2 regions of the Serratia sp. EC4 genome follow, and region 1 is predicted to be linked to the other one. Evidence: riboswitches for the same ligand, from Rfam matches in the RefSeq annotation. Region 1 holds a riboswitch; the other holds the start of a gene.

Region 1 (7,308 bases):
CGCCGCAATGATCAGCCCGACGCCGTTAATGGCGAAGCACAGGCTGAACATCTGCGGGCTGAGGCCGTAGATCTGCTGCAAGACGAAAGGCGAAGCGCCGATATAGGCGAACATGCCGGCCATCACGAAGCCCTGTGTCAGGCACAGGCCCATGAAATAGCGCTGGGTCAGCAACCCGCCGAGCGACATCAGCATCGCCAGGATACCGCCCTGGCTGCGGCGCTCGACCGGCAGGGATTCGCGCAGCTTCAACGCCGACAGGCTGAACAGCAGTACGGCGATGGCCGCCAGCACGCCGAAGATACCGCGCCAGTTCATCACCTGCAGCATGACGCCGCCCAGCACCGGCGCGACGATCGGCGCCAGGCCGTTGACCAGCATCAGCAGGGCGAAGAAGCGGGTCAGTTCATGGCCGGCGTACAGATCGCGGGCAATGGCGCGGGAAATCACCGCGCCGCCGGCGCCGGCGATGCCCTGCAGCAGGCGGGCGATCAGCAGCTGGTCGATGGTGGGCGCCAGCGCGCACCACAGCGAAGCGCCGAGCAGCAGGATCAGCGACAGCAACAGCGGGCGCATACGGCCCAGCTTGTCGCTGTAAGGGCCAAAAATCAGCTGGCCGACGCCCAGGCCGAGCAGCCCGGCGGTCAGACTGAGCTGCGCGGCGGCGGTAGAGGTATTCAGCTCGCCCGCCATTTCCGGCAGGGCGGGCAGATAGAGATCGGTGCACAGCGGCCCCAGCGCGGCCAGCAGGCCAAGCACGACGGCGTACACCAGACGTTGTCTGGCTAAGTGTTTGGTCATGGGAGATTAAGATTTCCTGAACAGGTGAGAAATGGCCTGCTGATACAGATCGCGCAGCAGGGACGCATCGGCTTTTTGCGTGGTAAGGATACGGTAACCGGTGCCTTCGCTCATGACGGCGATAAACTCCACCCGCGCGGCGATCTCCTCCGCGCTGAAATGGGGATACAGCCGCTGCAGATTGTGGCACACGTGGCGAAACAGCCGCGCTTCCGCATCGCTGAGCATTTTGGCCACCACCGGGTTGCGCGTGGCCTCGGCGGTCACTTCCAGCATCAGCATGTGATCGGTTTCGCTCTCGCCCGGCTGCTGAAACAGCGTGCGCGCCGCCAACGTGCCGGCGATCAGGTTGATGTGATCGCCAAGGTTTTCCAGCCGCTGCATCTTGTTGGTGATGATGCGGTTGACGATCTCTTCGATAATCGCGTCTTTATTGGCGAAATAGCGATAGATTTGCCCGACGCTGAGCTGCGAGCCCTGGGCGATCTCCGCCATGCTGGCGGCGTGGAAGCCGTGGCGGCGAAAGCTGGTTTTCGCCGCTTCGACGATCTGATCGCGGCGAGCCTGCACTTTGGCCTGTTTACTGTCGTTGGGGGGGAGCATCTGCCCGATCCTTTGCTACGCGTGAGCCGGGTTCACATTTTTGAGTGTGAACGTTCATTCTCAATTGTAGTGTAAACGGCCGGAAAGACGCAAGGTGAACGCGTGCTGCGGGGAAAAGGCGCTTATGTGAACAGGTAGGATTTGATAAAGGCGGCGACGATCAGGACGCACAGCGCAACGGCAATCGCTTCGGCGGCGGTTTTCGGCAGGCTAAACATAGCGGTTTCTCATCCAGTCAGGGGTACTGGATGAGATTATGCGCATGCAAGATTAAGGAAACATTAAGGGCTTAGCGCCCGTTGAGCCACATCACCAGCATAAAGGCCAGCAGCGTCATCGCCAGCGAACCGGCCAGGTTGAGCAGCATGTTGGCCAGCGCCCAGCCGAAGCGGCCATCCTGCATCAGGTATACCACCTCCAGCGAAAAGGTGGAGAAGGTGGTCAGGCCGCCGCAGAACCCGGTGGTGATCAGTAATTTCCAGGTGGGATCCAGATGCGTCATGCGGGTGAAAATCGCCATCGCCAGGCCGATGATAAAACCGCCGATCAGATTGACCATCAGCGTACCGAGCGGAATGTGGGCGTTCAGCGGATTCATTTTCATGCTTACCGCCCAGCGCAAAACGCTGCCGACGCCGCCGCCGATAAATACGGCCAGTAAAGAGCTCAACATGGGGCAACTACCTTTCAATCAGAGAAATTCACGAGGCTCGGAAAGGGACAGGCGTAACGCTACGCGCCTCTCTCCGAGAGGTTACGTAGACATCATCAGCCTGTGAAGGCGGTTAGGGAGGAATGTCATCTCCAGCGTGCCGCACGGCCTTTTTCGCCGCACCCGGTGGATGTTACACCTAACGCCGCCTATTTTGTAGTATCGACACTCTGCGAGGTAAAACGGATGGAAATCAGAACGGCGCGTCTGAGCGACCGGCACGCTATCGCTGAATTAATGACGGCGCTGGATTATCCCGGCACCGAGGCGTTTCTGACGCAGCGGATGCAGCAACTGTTGGCGCATCCGGATGAGGCGCTGCTGGTGGCGGCGGACGGGGAGCAGGTGTTGGGCGTGTTATCGTTGCATTTTCTGCCGCAGCTGGCGTTGGCCGGCGACATTGGCCGCATCAGCTATTTTTGCGTCGACGAACGGGCGCGCGGCGCGGGCGTAGGGCGGCGACTGCTGGCGGAAGGCGAGGCGCTGGCGCACCGTCGCGGCTGCGATCGGCTGGAAGTCCATTGCCACAGCCGCCGCGAGCGGGCGCATGCGTTTTACCGGCGCGAAGGCTTTGTCGAAGCGCCGAAGTATTTTGCCAAGATATTAAGTTAGTAAGTTACTCCCCTGGCGGCGCCGCCGTTTCCAGCCGGTTGCGGCCATTCTGCTTCGCCCGATAGAGCGCGCCGTCGGCCGCTTTCAGCCAGTCAAGATAGCCGCCCAGCGCGGGGTGGTAGTCAGCGATACCGGCGCTGATCTGCAGCCGCAGCTGCGGCGCCTCCTTGAAGCTGACCGCGTCCAGCCGCTGCTGGATGCGGCGCAGAACGATTCCCGCCTGTTCAGCACTGGTGTTCGGCAGCACTGCGCCAAACTCGTCGCCGCCGTAGCGCCCGACGATATCCACGTTGCGCATGCCGATCAGCAACTCTTCCGCCAACGCCGCCAGGGCCTCATCCCCCAAAGCATGGCCGAAGGTGTCGTTGATGGTTTTGAAGCGATCGATATCCATCAGAATCAGCGTGGCGTTATCCTGGTAGCGGCGGCAACTGTCGAACTGGCGATGCAGCAGGTGCTCCCAGTGGCGGCGGTTATATAAGCCGGTCAGCCCATCGCGGGTGCTGATGCGTTGCAGCTCTTGTTTCTTTTCCGCCAGTCGTTTGGCGGTGCGGTAGGTCACCAGCCCAAGCAGCGTCGGATACAGGTAGATCATCGGCAGGCACAGATAGATTTGCAGCGCCGTGCTGTGCGGGTGAAACGGGAAGCCGAGCAGCGCGGCGGTGAGCATCGCCGTGGTCAGTTGAATGGCCAATCCTTTCACAAACAGCGCTTTGCCGGCCGAAGCGATGTTGTTCATGCTCATCATCGACAGGATGACGATGGCGGGCAGCGCGTTGAACGCCATCATCGCCGCCCAGAAGCCGCCGAAGGCGGAGTCGATCAAGAGGTTGCGGATCTCGGCTTTGAACGGTTCTTTGGCGCGGCAGGCCAGGCGATAGGCGAGATGCGGCCAGAGAAAGCCGTGAAAGGCCAGCAATAGCCAGACCGCCGTGGGCGGAGCCAAGGGGTAGAGCGCGGCGCAAACGCAGATAAAGCCGAGCCCCAGACCGGCGACGCGGGGCAGATAGGTGCGTTTGGCGAAGCTGAGGCCGGATTTTCGGGCATCGAAAATGGGTGGTGCAATATACATCCGGCATCTCCCTGATAGGCATCACGGCAGCGTAGCATGCGGGTGATAAACTAAGAATAGTCTTGGATTCACGCCGCGGGGGCGCGTGGCATTCCTGCGACGGATCTCACTCTGTTACATGTTGCGGTTGTGCGAGCCGAAGGAAAGTCGCTAAATATTCGCAGGCAAGGTCAGTTTTTCTCGCTGTTCACGCAGCGCTCTATGATAAGAAGGTGAGTATGGAAGGTATCAGCATTACCAAACTTCTGGTGATTGCGGTGTTGGTGATTTTACTGTTCGGCACCAGCAAACTGCGCACGCTCGGCGCCGATCTTGGCGCGGCGCTGAAAGGCTTTAAAAAAGCGGTGGGCGACGACAGCACGCCGCCGTCCGCCGGCAACAATGCCGCCGAAAGTCAGTCCGCTCAGCAGAGCGTCGAAAAGAAAGACGTTTAATTCCGTCTGATGGCGCGCAATAAAAAACGGATGCCTTGCGGACATCCGTTTTTTGGCGTTTCCGCCGTCTATAGCGTAACAAACTATTACGCGTTATTTCACTTCCATCCCTTTGGCCTGCAGATCGGCGTGGTAAGACGAACGCACGAACGGGCCGCAGGCGGCGTGGGTGAAGCCCATCGCCATCGCTTCTTCTTTCATCTCGTCAAACTCGGCCGGGCTGACGTAGCGCTGCACCGGCAGGTGGTGACGGCTCGGCTGCAGGTACTGGCCCAGCGTCAGCATGGTCACGCCGTGGCGACGCAGATCGCGCATCACTTCAATGATTTCCGCGTTGGTTTCGCCCAGGCCAACCATCAGGCCGGATTTGGTCGGGATATCCGGGTGCGCTTCTTTAAAGCGCTCCAGCAGCTTCAACGACCACTCGTAGTTGGCGCCCGGACGCACCTGGCGGTAGACGCGCGGCACGTTTTCCAGGTTGTGGTTGAACACGTCCGGCGGCGTGGCGGTGAGGATCTCCAGCGCGCGATCCATACGGCCGCGGAAGTCCGGCACCAGCGTTTCAATTTTGATGTTCGGGCTCTTGGCGCGGATGGCCAAGATGCAGTCGGCAAAGTGCTGAGCACCGCCGTCGCGCAGGTCGTCACGGTCAACCGAGGTGATCACCACGTAACGCAGCGCCATGTCGGCGATGGTTTGCGCCAGCTTTTCCGGCTCGTTGGCGTCTGGCGCGATCGGGCGGCCGTGGGCCACGTCGCAGAACGGGCAACGACGGGTGCAGATGGCGCCGAGGATCATAAAGGTGGCGGTACCGTGGTTGAAACACTCGGACAGGTTAGGGCACGAAGCTTCCTCACAGACGGAGTGCAGGCCGTTCTTGCGCATGGCGGCTTTGATGCCCTGAATGCGCGTTGAGTCGGCAGGCAGTTTGATCTTCATCCACTCGGGTTTACGCAACAGCTCCTGCCGTTCGGTGACCACCGTTTTGACCGGGATCAGCGCCATTTTGTCAGCATCGCGGTATTTGACGCCGCGTTCCATCTGAATTGGTTTACTCATAATCGTGCAGGTTCCAGTTACGAAGCTCGACCGTCTGGTAGCCGAGTAAATGAACAAATTCCTGTACCAGGATTGGGTGTATGTCTTCAATGCCAACGCCGGGCGCCAGCGCGCTGACCTGCGTCATCTGCATGCCGGCGTAACCGCAAGGGTTGATGCGTTGGAAGGGGCTGAGATCCATCGCCACATTCAGGGCCAGGCCGTGGAATGAGCTGCCTTTGCGGATCCGCAAACCCAACGAACAGATTTTCTGCTCCCCCACGTACACGCCGGGCGCATCCGGACGGGCGCGCGATGCGAGGCGGAAGTGGGCGAGGGTGTTGATAACCGTATCTTCTATCGCCGTGACCAATTGGCGTACGCCGACCTTGTTGCGCTTCAGATCGACCATCACGTACATCACCTGCTGGCCCGGCCCGTGGTAGGTCACCTGGCCGCCGCGATCGCTCTGGACAACCGGGATATCGCCGGGCATCAGCACGTGTTCGGCTTTGCCGGCCTGGCCCTGGGTGAATACCGGGTGATGCTGCACCAGCCACAGCTCGTCCGGCGTAGTCTCGGTACGACTGTCGGTGAAGTTATGCATGGCTTGGGATACAGGCGCGTAGGGCTGCAACCCCAGCTGACGCAAAATGATCTTGTCTGGTTGCAAAAGAGTCATCGTCAGGTTACAGAAGTGGTAAAGCCATTATACCGGGCGCTCCGGCTGGCGACCAGCCTTTCGCTGACCAAAAATGCGCAACCCGGGAAGACGCTGCGCCATCCCGGGTTGATAAGCAGGGGTTTATGCTGGAATTACAGCACCATGCGAACAATTTCAATGTTGCCCAACTCTTCGTACAGGGTTTCGACCTGCTCGATGTGAGTGGCGTTGATGGTGATGGAAACCGAGTGGTAGTTGCCTTTGCTGCTCGGCTTAACCTGCGGGTTGTAATCGCCCGGCGCATGGCGCTGCACCACTTCAACTACCTGGTCAACCAGCTCAGGCTGCGCCAGGCCCATCACCTTGTAGGTAAACGAGCAAGGGAATTCGAGCAGTTCGTTCAGTTTAGTTTTTTGCATGTGCGTGCGCTCCAGAGTGCTAGCTAATCTATAAATTATAACTCCCGCCGGGGCGGGAGTTAATGTTATTCAGTATATGGGGGCAATTTCGCCCGTTTCAACCGTTAACCGAACCAGTGGTGGAACATCAGTTTGATGTAGTCCACGATGCGGCTGAAGAAACCGCCTTCTTTCACTTCGTTCATCACCACCAGCGGACGCTGGTCGATGGTTTTGCCGTCCAGCTGGAAGTTGATGCTGCCCACCACCTGGTTTTTCGCCAGCGGCGCGTGAATTTCCGGCGTGTTCAGCACATAGCTGGCCTTCAGATCTTTCATGCGGCCGCGCGGGATGGTCAGGTAGACGTCTTTATCCACGCCCAGCTCAACGCGGTCGGCATCGCCGAACCAGACCGGCTCGGAGGCGAACTCTTTACCGACTTTCAGCGGTGCCACGGTTTCGAAGAAGCGGAAGCCCCAGGTCAGCAGTTTCTTGCTCTCGGCTTCGCGGCCTTTGTAGGTGCGGCCGCCCATCACGGCGGAGATCAGACGCATCTGGCCTTCGGTCGCCGAAGCCACCAGGTTGTAACCCGCTGCGTCGGTATGACCGGTTTTGATGCCGTCGACGTTCAGGCTGTTATCCCACAGCAGACCATTGCGGTTCATCTGGCGGATATTGTTGAAGGTGAACTCTTTTTCTTTATAGATCGCATACTCTTCCGGCACGTCGCGGATCAGCGCCTGGCCGATCAGCGCCATGTCGCGCGCCGAACTGTACTGGCCCTGGGCATCCAGGCCGTGTACCGTCTGGAAGTGAGTGTTCTGCAGGCCCAGTTTGCTGACGTAGGTATTCATCAGGTTAACGAATGCGTCCTGGCTGCCGGCGACGTAGTCGGCCATCGCCACGCAGGCGTCGTTACCGGACTGCAGGTTGATGCCGCGGGTCAGTTTGGAGACCGGCACGCGATCGCCCGG
Region 2 (7,308 bases), on a different contig from region 1:
CCGTCGATCGCAATATGCCGTTTGATCTGGCGATCAGGCGCGACCCCGCGCACTTCTCAGGGCTGAAGGCGATCCCTTTTTTGCAGGAAGACAGCCTGTTGGTCTGCAGCCAGAGCTATTTGCGCACCATGCCGATCAGTGCGCCAGACAATCTGGCCGGGCATACAGCCATTCGCATCCGCGCCCGGGAAGATTTATGGCGCAGCTGGTTGAATACCTATCCGACGGCGCTGGACGCCTCGCCGCTGACGCTCGACCATACCTTCGCCGCCATTCAGGCGGCCGAAGACGGCCTGGGACTGGCCGTCGTGCCTTACCTGTTCTGCGCCAAACATCTGTCGTCCGGCCGGCTGGTGTCGCCCTTCCCGGCGTTGACGATTCGAACCGGCGTTTATTCCCTGCTGCTGCGCGATCGGGACGATGAGGTCGTGAGAAAGTTCGCCACCTGGCTGCAGACGTTCCAGGCGTAAGCGCCGTATTGGATCCCGCCGCAAAAGCGCACCGCGCTAACGGTATTTCTCAGGCGTGCAGCGTCAGGCCTTTTATCGCCTTATCCACCGCTTTCTTCGGCCCGCGCAGCGCCAGGCCGACCAAATCCAGGTTGTCCGCGTCTTCGGCGAGAAAAACCTGCCGGTTGGCTGCATCGTGCCCGGTCGAGAACATGGCGTGCACATAGGGGATTAGCGTCAATTCCCGTTCCAGCCCTTTGCGATGCGCATTTTGCAGGCCCGGCAGATCCGCGGCGAAAATCAGCATCGGCTGCCCGGAAATGCCGCCGTAGCGTCTGCCTTGCGCATCCACGTAACATTCGCCGATGATCTCCGGGGCGGCGGCGGCGATGCCCGTCGCCAGAAAGGCCACCACGTTCAGCCGCTGCCAGGTTTGCAGATCGTCGCGCACGATAAACGCTATCTTGGTATCAAACATGTTTCGCTCTACTCCGTTGTGCTCTTAAAAGCGCATCATCGGCGATGAGCGAGTCAGCGGTATAGAACGTTTGTGCACTGCCGTTGATAGGCCGCCGGCGATAAACGGTAGGCGCGCCGGAACCAGCGGCCCAAATGACTCTGGTCGGCAAAGCCTACCTGCATGGCGACCTGCGCCGGCTCTTCCCCCTGCGCCAGTAACAGTCGCGCGGCACGCAGCCTCAGCCGGATCAGGTAAGCATGCGGCGACTGGCCGAAAGCGCGGGTGAATTGGCGAGTCAGACGGAAACGATCCAGACCGCACTGAAGCGCAAGTTCCTCCAGACTGGGATTATCCGCCATGTGCTCGTGCAAGTAGTCCCGTAAACGATTCATCTCAATCAAAGCGTCATCGCGTTGGGACGTTGGCCTGACGCGTATATGCCGCGCCAAAAGCGTCAGCAGTTGGTCCAGGCTTTGATCGCGCGCCAGCCGGCCTTCCCTCTGATGCAACGCAAAAAAAGCCTGTTGTATCGCGGTCGCCAGCATCGGATCGTCGGTCAACGTGCTGTGGAAGGCGCCTTCCAGCACTGAAGCGTCCCCCAATCCGCGGCGCTGCATCGCGTCGGAGACCCAGCGCTGCGGCAGATAAAGCATCGCATAGGTAAACCCTTCGGCCTGCGGCGCATGGCCATCGTGCACCGCGCCCGGCTCGATCAGCATGGCGCGCCCCGGCCGGCTGGTGTGCAGCGAGCGGTGGCAATTGAAACGCTGCAAGCCCTGCTGCGTGACGCCCACCAGCATTTCATCATGATCGTGAGGATCGTAGGCATGCCCCTGAAAGTGGGCGTTGACGCTCTCAATACCCGTTTCGTCATCGCGCCGCAGTTCGAGCCAGTCTGTATGTTGATGATTGGACGCCATGCAATAAATCCGGAGTTCTGCTTACAGGAAAAGAAAAAACAGCTTACCCTGAGACCGCCACCGTTGCACGCTCACAGCTCGCAGATGGCATAAGTGCCCTTTCCGGCCGATTTCGCCTGATACATCGCGCCGTCGGCGCGGGTCAACAGCATCTCCTCCGTCACATCGCCGCGTGGAGAAATGGCCGCGCCTATGCTGGCGGAAAGCCGTACCTTCTGCGGCCCGATCTGCGTAATTTTGGCCAGTTGCGCCAACACGTTTTCGCAAAATTCGCTGACCTCGCGCCGCGGATCCGTCAACGGCCACAGGATCACCGTGAACTCGTCACCGGCCAGGCGCGAGACGCTGTGGTGCTCGCCTGCGCAGGCGCTGAGCAATGTGGCGAATGTCTTCAGGATCGCGTCGCCGAAGTCATGACCATAGCTGTCGTTAAGGGTTTTGAACCCGTCGAGATCGATAAACAACAGCGCCATCTGCCGCTGATGGCAACAGGCCTGCAACGTGCCCGACAACCGGCGCAGAAACGCGCGTCGATTGGTCAATCCGGTCAGCATGTCATGGGTTGCGTCATATTCCAGCCGCTGCTGCAGCCGCTTCAACTCGGTAATGTCCATGGACAGAATGTAAAACCCCTGCGTTTCGCACGGCACCAGCGTGGTGTGGATCATCAGCAGTCCCTTTTGGGTCTGGAGCTCATTTTCAAAGCTCACCATTTCCCCCGCCAGGGCCCTGTCTATCATCGGTTTCGCTATCTGATAAACGTTCTCCCCCATAAAATCGCGCACCGTCATTCCTCTGAGGCGGCTTTCTTCCAGGCCAAACCAGGTTTTGTAGGCGCTGTTGGCGAACAGGTAGCGTTCATTGCCGTCGATCTGGCTGATCAACGCCGGCATATTGTCGGTAATGGCGCGCAGGCGTTCCTTCTCCGCGCTGAGCTGATATTCGGCGAGCACCCGGGTTTCAATCTCTTCGTTGAGTTTCTTGACGACCACATTCAGCTCCCGCGTGCGGATTTCGACGCGTTGTTCCAGCTCGTGTTGCAGAGCGAACAGATCGGCCTCCGCCGCCTTGCGCTCGCTGATATCGACGATAACCGAGATGAAATGATCCGGTTTGCCGTTAGGCAACCGGTTTAACGCCACCGTCAGCTGCACCCAGACGATCGAGCCGTCGGCGCGGAAATAACGTTTCTCCAGCGAATAAGTGCTGATCTCGTTTCTCAGCAGTTGCTGCAGTTTTTCCAGATCGGTGTTGAGATCGAGCGGATAGGTAATGTCCTGAAAGGTGCGATCCATCAGCTCGCGCTCGGAATAGCGCAACATTTCGCAGATGCGCGGATTGACCCGCAACCAATACCCCTGCAGCGACACCAGCGCCATCCCTACCGCCGCCTGGGCGAAGGTCTGTTCGAACAGGGCTTCCGAGCGTTGCAGATTGGACTTCAGGTTTTCGGTATAGACGTGGCGTTCAATGCTCTGCAAATACTCCTCCACCACGGCGGCGAAGTCGTGCAGGTCGGCCAGTTGTTCCGGGGAAAACGGCTGCGGCTGGCTGTCGATAATGCACAGGGTGCCGAGCGGCAACCCGTCGAGCGACAGCAGCGGTTGCCCAACGTAGAAACCGATCCGCGGTCCGCCAATCACCAGCGGATTATCAAAAAAGCGCGGATCGTTGGCGGTATCGGGCACCACCAGCGCTTCGCGTTGCAAGATAGCATGGCCGCAAAATGAGATATTGCGCGGCGTTTCCCGGGCATCCAGGCCGTAACGCGATAAAAACCATTGACGATCCCGGTCGATCAATGACACCAGCGCGATGGTCACGCCGAAGTATTTCGCCGCCAGCCGCGTGATGCGATCCAGTTTCTCCACCGAGTTTGAATCCAGCACGTTCAGCGAATTCAATACCGACAGGCGTTCAGCTTCGTTTTCGGGGAAGCAGGGTTCGAGCATGTTGTCTCCCAATGTGTCACCGACGGCCCCGGCATAGCCGGCGTGAGTCCGTTCAGCGTTTTCGTCGGTTGGCGGCAAATATCCTTGTCCATCATAGACTCACTCAGTATCAATCCGATTGCGCATTCTCGCCAGCTTTGCCGGGCGTTGCGTTTGCCACCGCGCTGCGCTACAGTCGTTCACAAGGTGATGGTGTTCCACCTTTCCCAACCGCCGCGTTCGCTCGAACCGGATGATGACGCCTGATATACAACTTCGCTTTATTTTTTAGGCAGGTATGTCAGGAGTCGCTATGAATGAAATCCCACGTTTTACCCCTTTTCCGCCCCAGCCTGATCTCACCGTGCGGGAAATGCCGCTGTACGTTTTCGGCCATAAGAATCCCGACAGCGACAGCATCTGCAGCGCGCTGGTGGTCGCGGACTGGCTCAATCACCTCGGCAAACCGGCTGTCGCTTTCCGCCTTGGCGAACTGACGCCGGAAACCCGCTACATACTGGCCGCCGCCGGCGTACAAGCGCCTCCGCTGCTGAAAGACGATCTCCGTGACCGTAAAGTCTGGCTGGTCGATTTTACCGACGTCGAACAAGGGCCGGCCTCATTGCCCGACAGCGATGTGGTCGGCGTTATCGACCATCACCGGCTGGGCACGTTAATCACCCGCAACCCGCCCGATGTCTGGGTTCGCGCCGTCGGCTGTTGCGCCACCGTGATCCTGCAGATCCTGGCGGCGGAAAGGCCGATGCCGCTTTCTTCCGCCCAGGCCACGCTGCTGCTGGGCGCGATTTTGAGCGATACCGTCGCGCTGAGCGCGCCGACCACCACCGAACAGGATCGGCTGGCGGTCTCGCGGTTGCGCGCAATTTCTCACGTTGACTATGACGCCTTCACCGCCGGGCTGCTGGCCGCCAAAACCGATCTTTCGGGGCAATCCGCCGCGCAGTTGCTGCAGCGCGACGCCAAGAATTATCGCATCCATAGCGTCTCGCTGCTGCTGTCGCAGATAGAAGTGCGGGCCATGAGCGACATCGATCCGCTGTTGCCCGCGCTGCAACAGGCGCTTGAACACGCGAAGCAGGAAGCCGGGCTGGCGATGGCCGCGCTATTGGTCACCGATATCACCTGCCGTCGCTCCACCCTGTATTTCTCGCCGAACCGGGTGCTCGACATTCGTCAGGTGTCGCTGCCCGGCATGACGAGCCGGAAAAAAGAGGTTTTACCGTGGTTAACCCGCCAGATCGCTAACGCAGGGAGATAAGTCATGCCGCTCTACCAACATGCTTTACTGCTGGTGCAGGATGAACGCGACGGCCGGCTGCTGTTGCGTCATGCCGAACGCCTCAATCAGCAGATGAATACGCGCATTACCGTGGCGCACATCAGCGCCGACTATGCCGAGCTGGACTACCTCAGCGATTCGCTGACCAAAGATCGCCAGTCCAGCGAGGTGATCGCCGCCAAAGCCATGCTCAGCCGTCTGGTGGAAGACTGCTCAATCCCCCTGGAGGTGCGCGCAATTGTCAGCATCCATCGCTTCAAAGACGTCGAAGCCCTGGTTGCCCGCAAAGGGGTCGATCTGTTGCTGCTCGGCCATCAGAACCGTCCGTTCGGCGTCTTTGCCTCCTTCGGCTTCGAGTTCATTAACCATTTGTCGATCGACGTGCTGATAAAGCATGTGCCTACTCCCTAGAATGAGGTGACTACCCATGAGCTATGAGATTGAAAGCGTAACCGCCAGAGAGATCCTGGATTCGCGCGGCAACCCGACCGTCGAAGTTGAAATGACTGCGGCGGGCGTCGTGGCACGGGCTTCGGTTCCCTCCGGCGCCAGCACCGGTTCACGCGAGGCGGTGGAACACCGCGACGGCGATCCGCACCGTTACGGCGGTAAAGGCGTACTGGAGGCGGTGCACAGCGTCAAAACGGCGATCAATGAGGCGCTGCGCGGGGTGGATGTGCGCCAACAAGAGGAGATTGACCGCCGGCTGATCGCGCTGGACGGCAGCGAGAACAAGAGCCGATTGGGGGCCAACGCCCTGCTCGGCGTTTCTCTGGCCGCCGCCCGCCTCGCGGCGCAATTGTCGCAACTGCCGCTGTATCGTTATCTGGGCGGCATCGGCGCCAACCTGCTGCCGGTGCCCTGCATGAATATCATCAACGGCGGCGTGCACGCCCGTTGGCAAGGGGCGGACTTTCAGGAGTTTATGATAGCCCCGCTGGGCGCGCCGTCGCTGCGCGAAGCCGTGCGCTGGGGCAGTGAAGTCTATCAGGCGCTGCGCCAAATCCTGTTGGAACAAGGCCTGTCGGTCGGCGTCGGCGACGAAGGCGGTTTCGCGCCGGCGGTTGCCTCGAACTGGCAACCGCTGGAGCTGATCGTGCAGGCGATAGAGAAAGCCGGTTATCAACCGGGAGACGATATCGCCATTTGTATGGACCCGGCCTCAAGTGAATTCTATGCCAACGGCAAATATCGCCTGCGCAGCGAAAACGCTGAACTGGATGCCGAACAGATGACGGCCTATTACCAGCGGCTGGTGCAGGATTTTCCCATCGTGCTGATTGAAGACGGTTTGGCCGAGGACGATTGGGCCGGCTGGCGCATTCTCAGCGACACCCTGGGCGATCAAGTGGAACTGGTCGGTGACGATCTGTTCGTCACCAACGTGAAATACATCCAGCGCGGGATTGATGAACGGTTGGCCAATGCGGCGCTGATCAAATTGAACCAGATCGGCACGCTGAGCGAAACTTTCGCCGCCGTGCAGCTTTGCCAGGCAAACGGCTGGGGCGCCTTTATCTCGCACCGCAGCGGCGAAACCGTCGACAGCTTTATCGCCGATATGACGGTTGCGATGCGAGCCGGCCATTTGAAAACCGGCGCGCCGTGCCGCGGCGAGCGCATCGAAAAATACAATCAGCTGATGCGCATTGAGGAGCAATTGGGCACCGCGGCGGTATATGCCGGGCGCGCCGCCTTTAAACGCCGTTAATCTTTGCAGGCCGGCCACGCACCGGCCTGTTTTTCATTTTTTGCGCGGCATAATCCCGCCACGCCGGATTCCAACAGAATACGCCGCGTCGCCATCAACGTCTCACGCTGCTCGTTCAGCGTCGCCATCATCCGCTCGATTTCCGCCAGCCGGCTGTCGACGCCCTGTATCAACCCATCCTCATAATCGCTGCCCTGCAGCGCCAATACCCCGCGGATCGCCTGCAGCGAAAATCCCAGGTTCTGGCCGATTTGGATCAGGTGCAGCCGCTCCAGCGCGCTTTCGCTATACACCCGATATCCGTTAACGCCGCGCACCGCTTTGGGCAGCAGACCCTGCTGTTCGTAGTAACGTATCGCCGAGGCGGCCATGCCGGCGCGCTCCGCCAACTCTCCGATTTTCATGCCCTATTGACCTTAAAGTTAACTTTAAACTTAGTATAGCGCCATTCACCCTGCGACAGGAACGTACCCGATGTTTACCCCGCTGATTCTGCCCAACGGCAGCCGCTTACCCAACCGTCTGGCCAAGGCCGCG

What was found. A riboswitch is a leader RNA that binds a small molecule or an ion and turns the genes downstream of it on or off. The one in region 1 is predicted to bind fluoride.
Region 2: linked by a shared signal. The riboswitch ahead of ACP39K_RS00935 (DHHA2 domain-containing protein) and the one ahead of crcB (fluoride efflux transporter CrcB) in region 1 are both predicted to bind fluoride.

What each region holds. Positions count from the first base shown of each region.
Region 1 covers NZ_JBNIDE010000002.1:260,899-268,206, forward strand. Annotated here, with positions in the region: gene ACP39K_RS07860 (multidrug effflux MFS transporter) at 1-801, opposite strand, end outside; gene ACP39K_RS07865 (TetR/AcrR family transcriptional regulator) at 808-1,404, opposite strand; gene crcB (fluoride efflux transporter CrcB) at 1,694-2,077, opposite strand; fluoride riboswitch at 2,157-2,219, opposite strand; gene ACP39K_RS07875 (GNAT family N-acetyltransferase) at 2,303-2,728, shown strand; gene ACP39K_RS07880 (diguanylate cyclase) at 2,733-3,800, opposite strand; gene tatA (Sec-independent protein translocase subunit TatA) at 4,019-4,234, shown strand; gene lipA (lipoyl synthase) at 4,328-5,293, opposite strand; gene lipB (lipoyl(octanoyl) transferase LipB) at 5,286-5,954, opposite strand; gene ybeD (DUF493 family protein YbeD) at 6,089-6,355, opposite strand; gene dacA (D-alanyl-D-alanine carboxypeptidase DacA) at 6,460-7,308, opposite strand, start outside.
Region 2 covers NZ_JBNIDE010000001.1:200,430-207,737, reverse strand. Annotated here, with positions in the region: gene ACP39K_RS00955 (LysR substrate-binding domain-containing protein) at 1-470, shown strand, start outside; gene ACP39K_RS00950 (DUF2000 family protein) at 520-927, opposite strand; gene ACP39K_RS00945 (AraC family transcriptional regulator) at 981-1,829, opposite strand; gene ACP39K_RS00940 (diguanylate cyclase domain-containing protein) at 1,901-3,781, opposite strand; fluoride riboswitch at 3,958-4,033, shown strand; gene ACP39K_RS00935 (DHHA2 domain-containing protein) at 4,074-5,039, shown strand; gene ACP39K_RS00930 (adenine nucleotide alpha hydrolase family protein) at 5,043-5,471, shown strand; gene eno (phosphopyruvate hydratase) at 5,488-6,771, shown strand; gene ACP39K_RS00920 (MerR family transcriptional regulator) at 6,768-7,175, opposite strand; gene ACP39K_RS00915 (NADH:flavin oxidoreductase/NADH oxidase family protein) at 7,246-7,308, shown strand, end outside.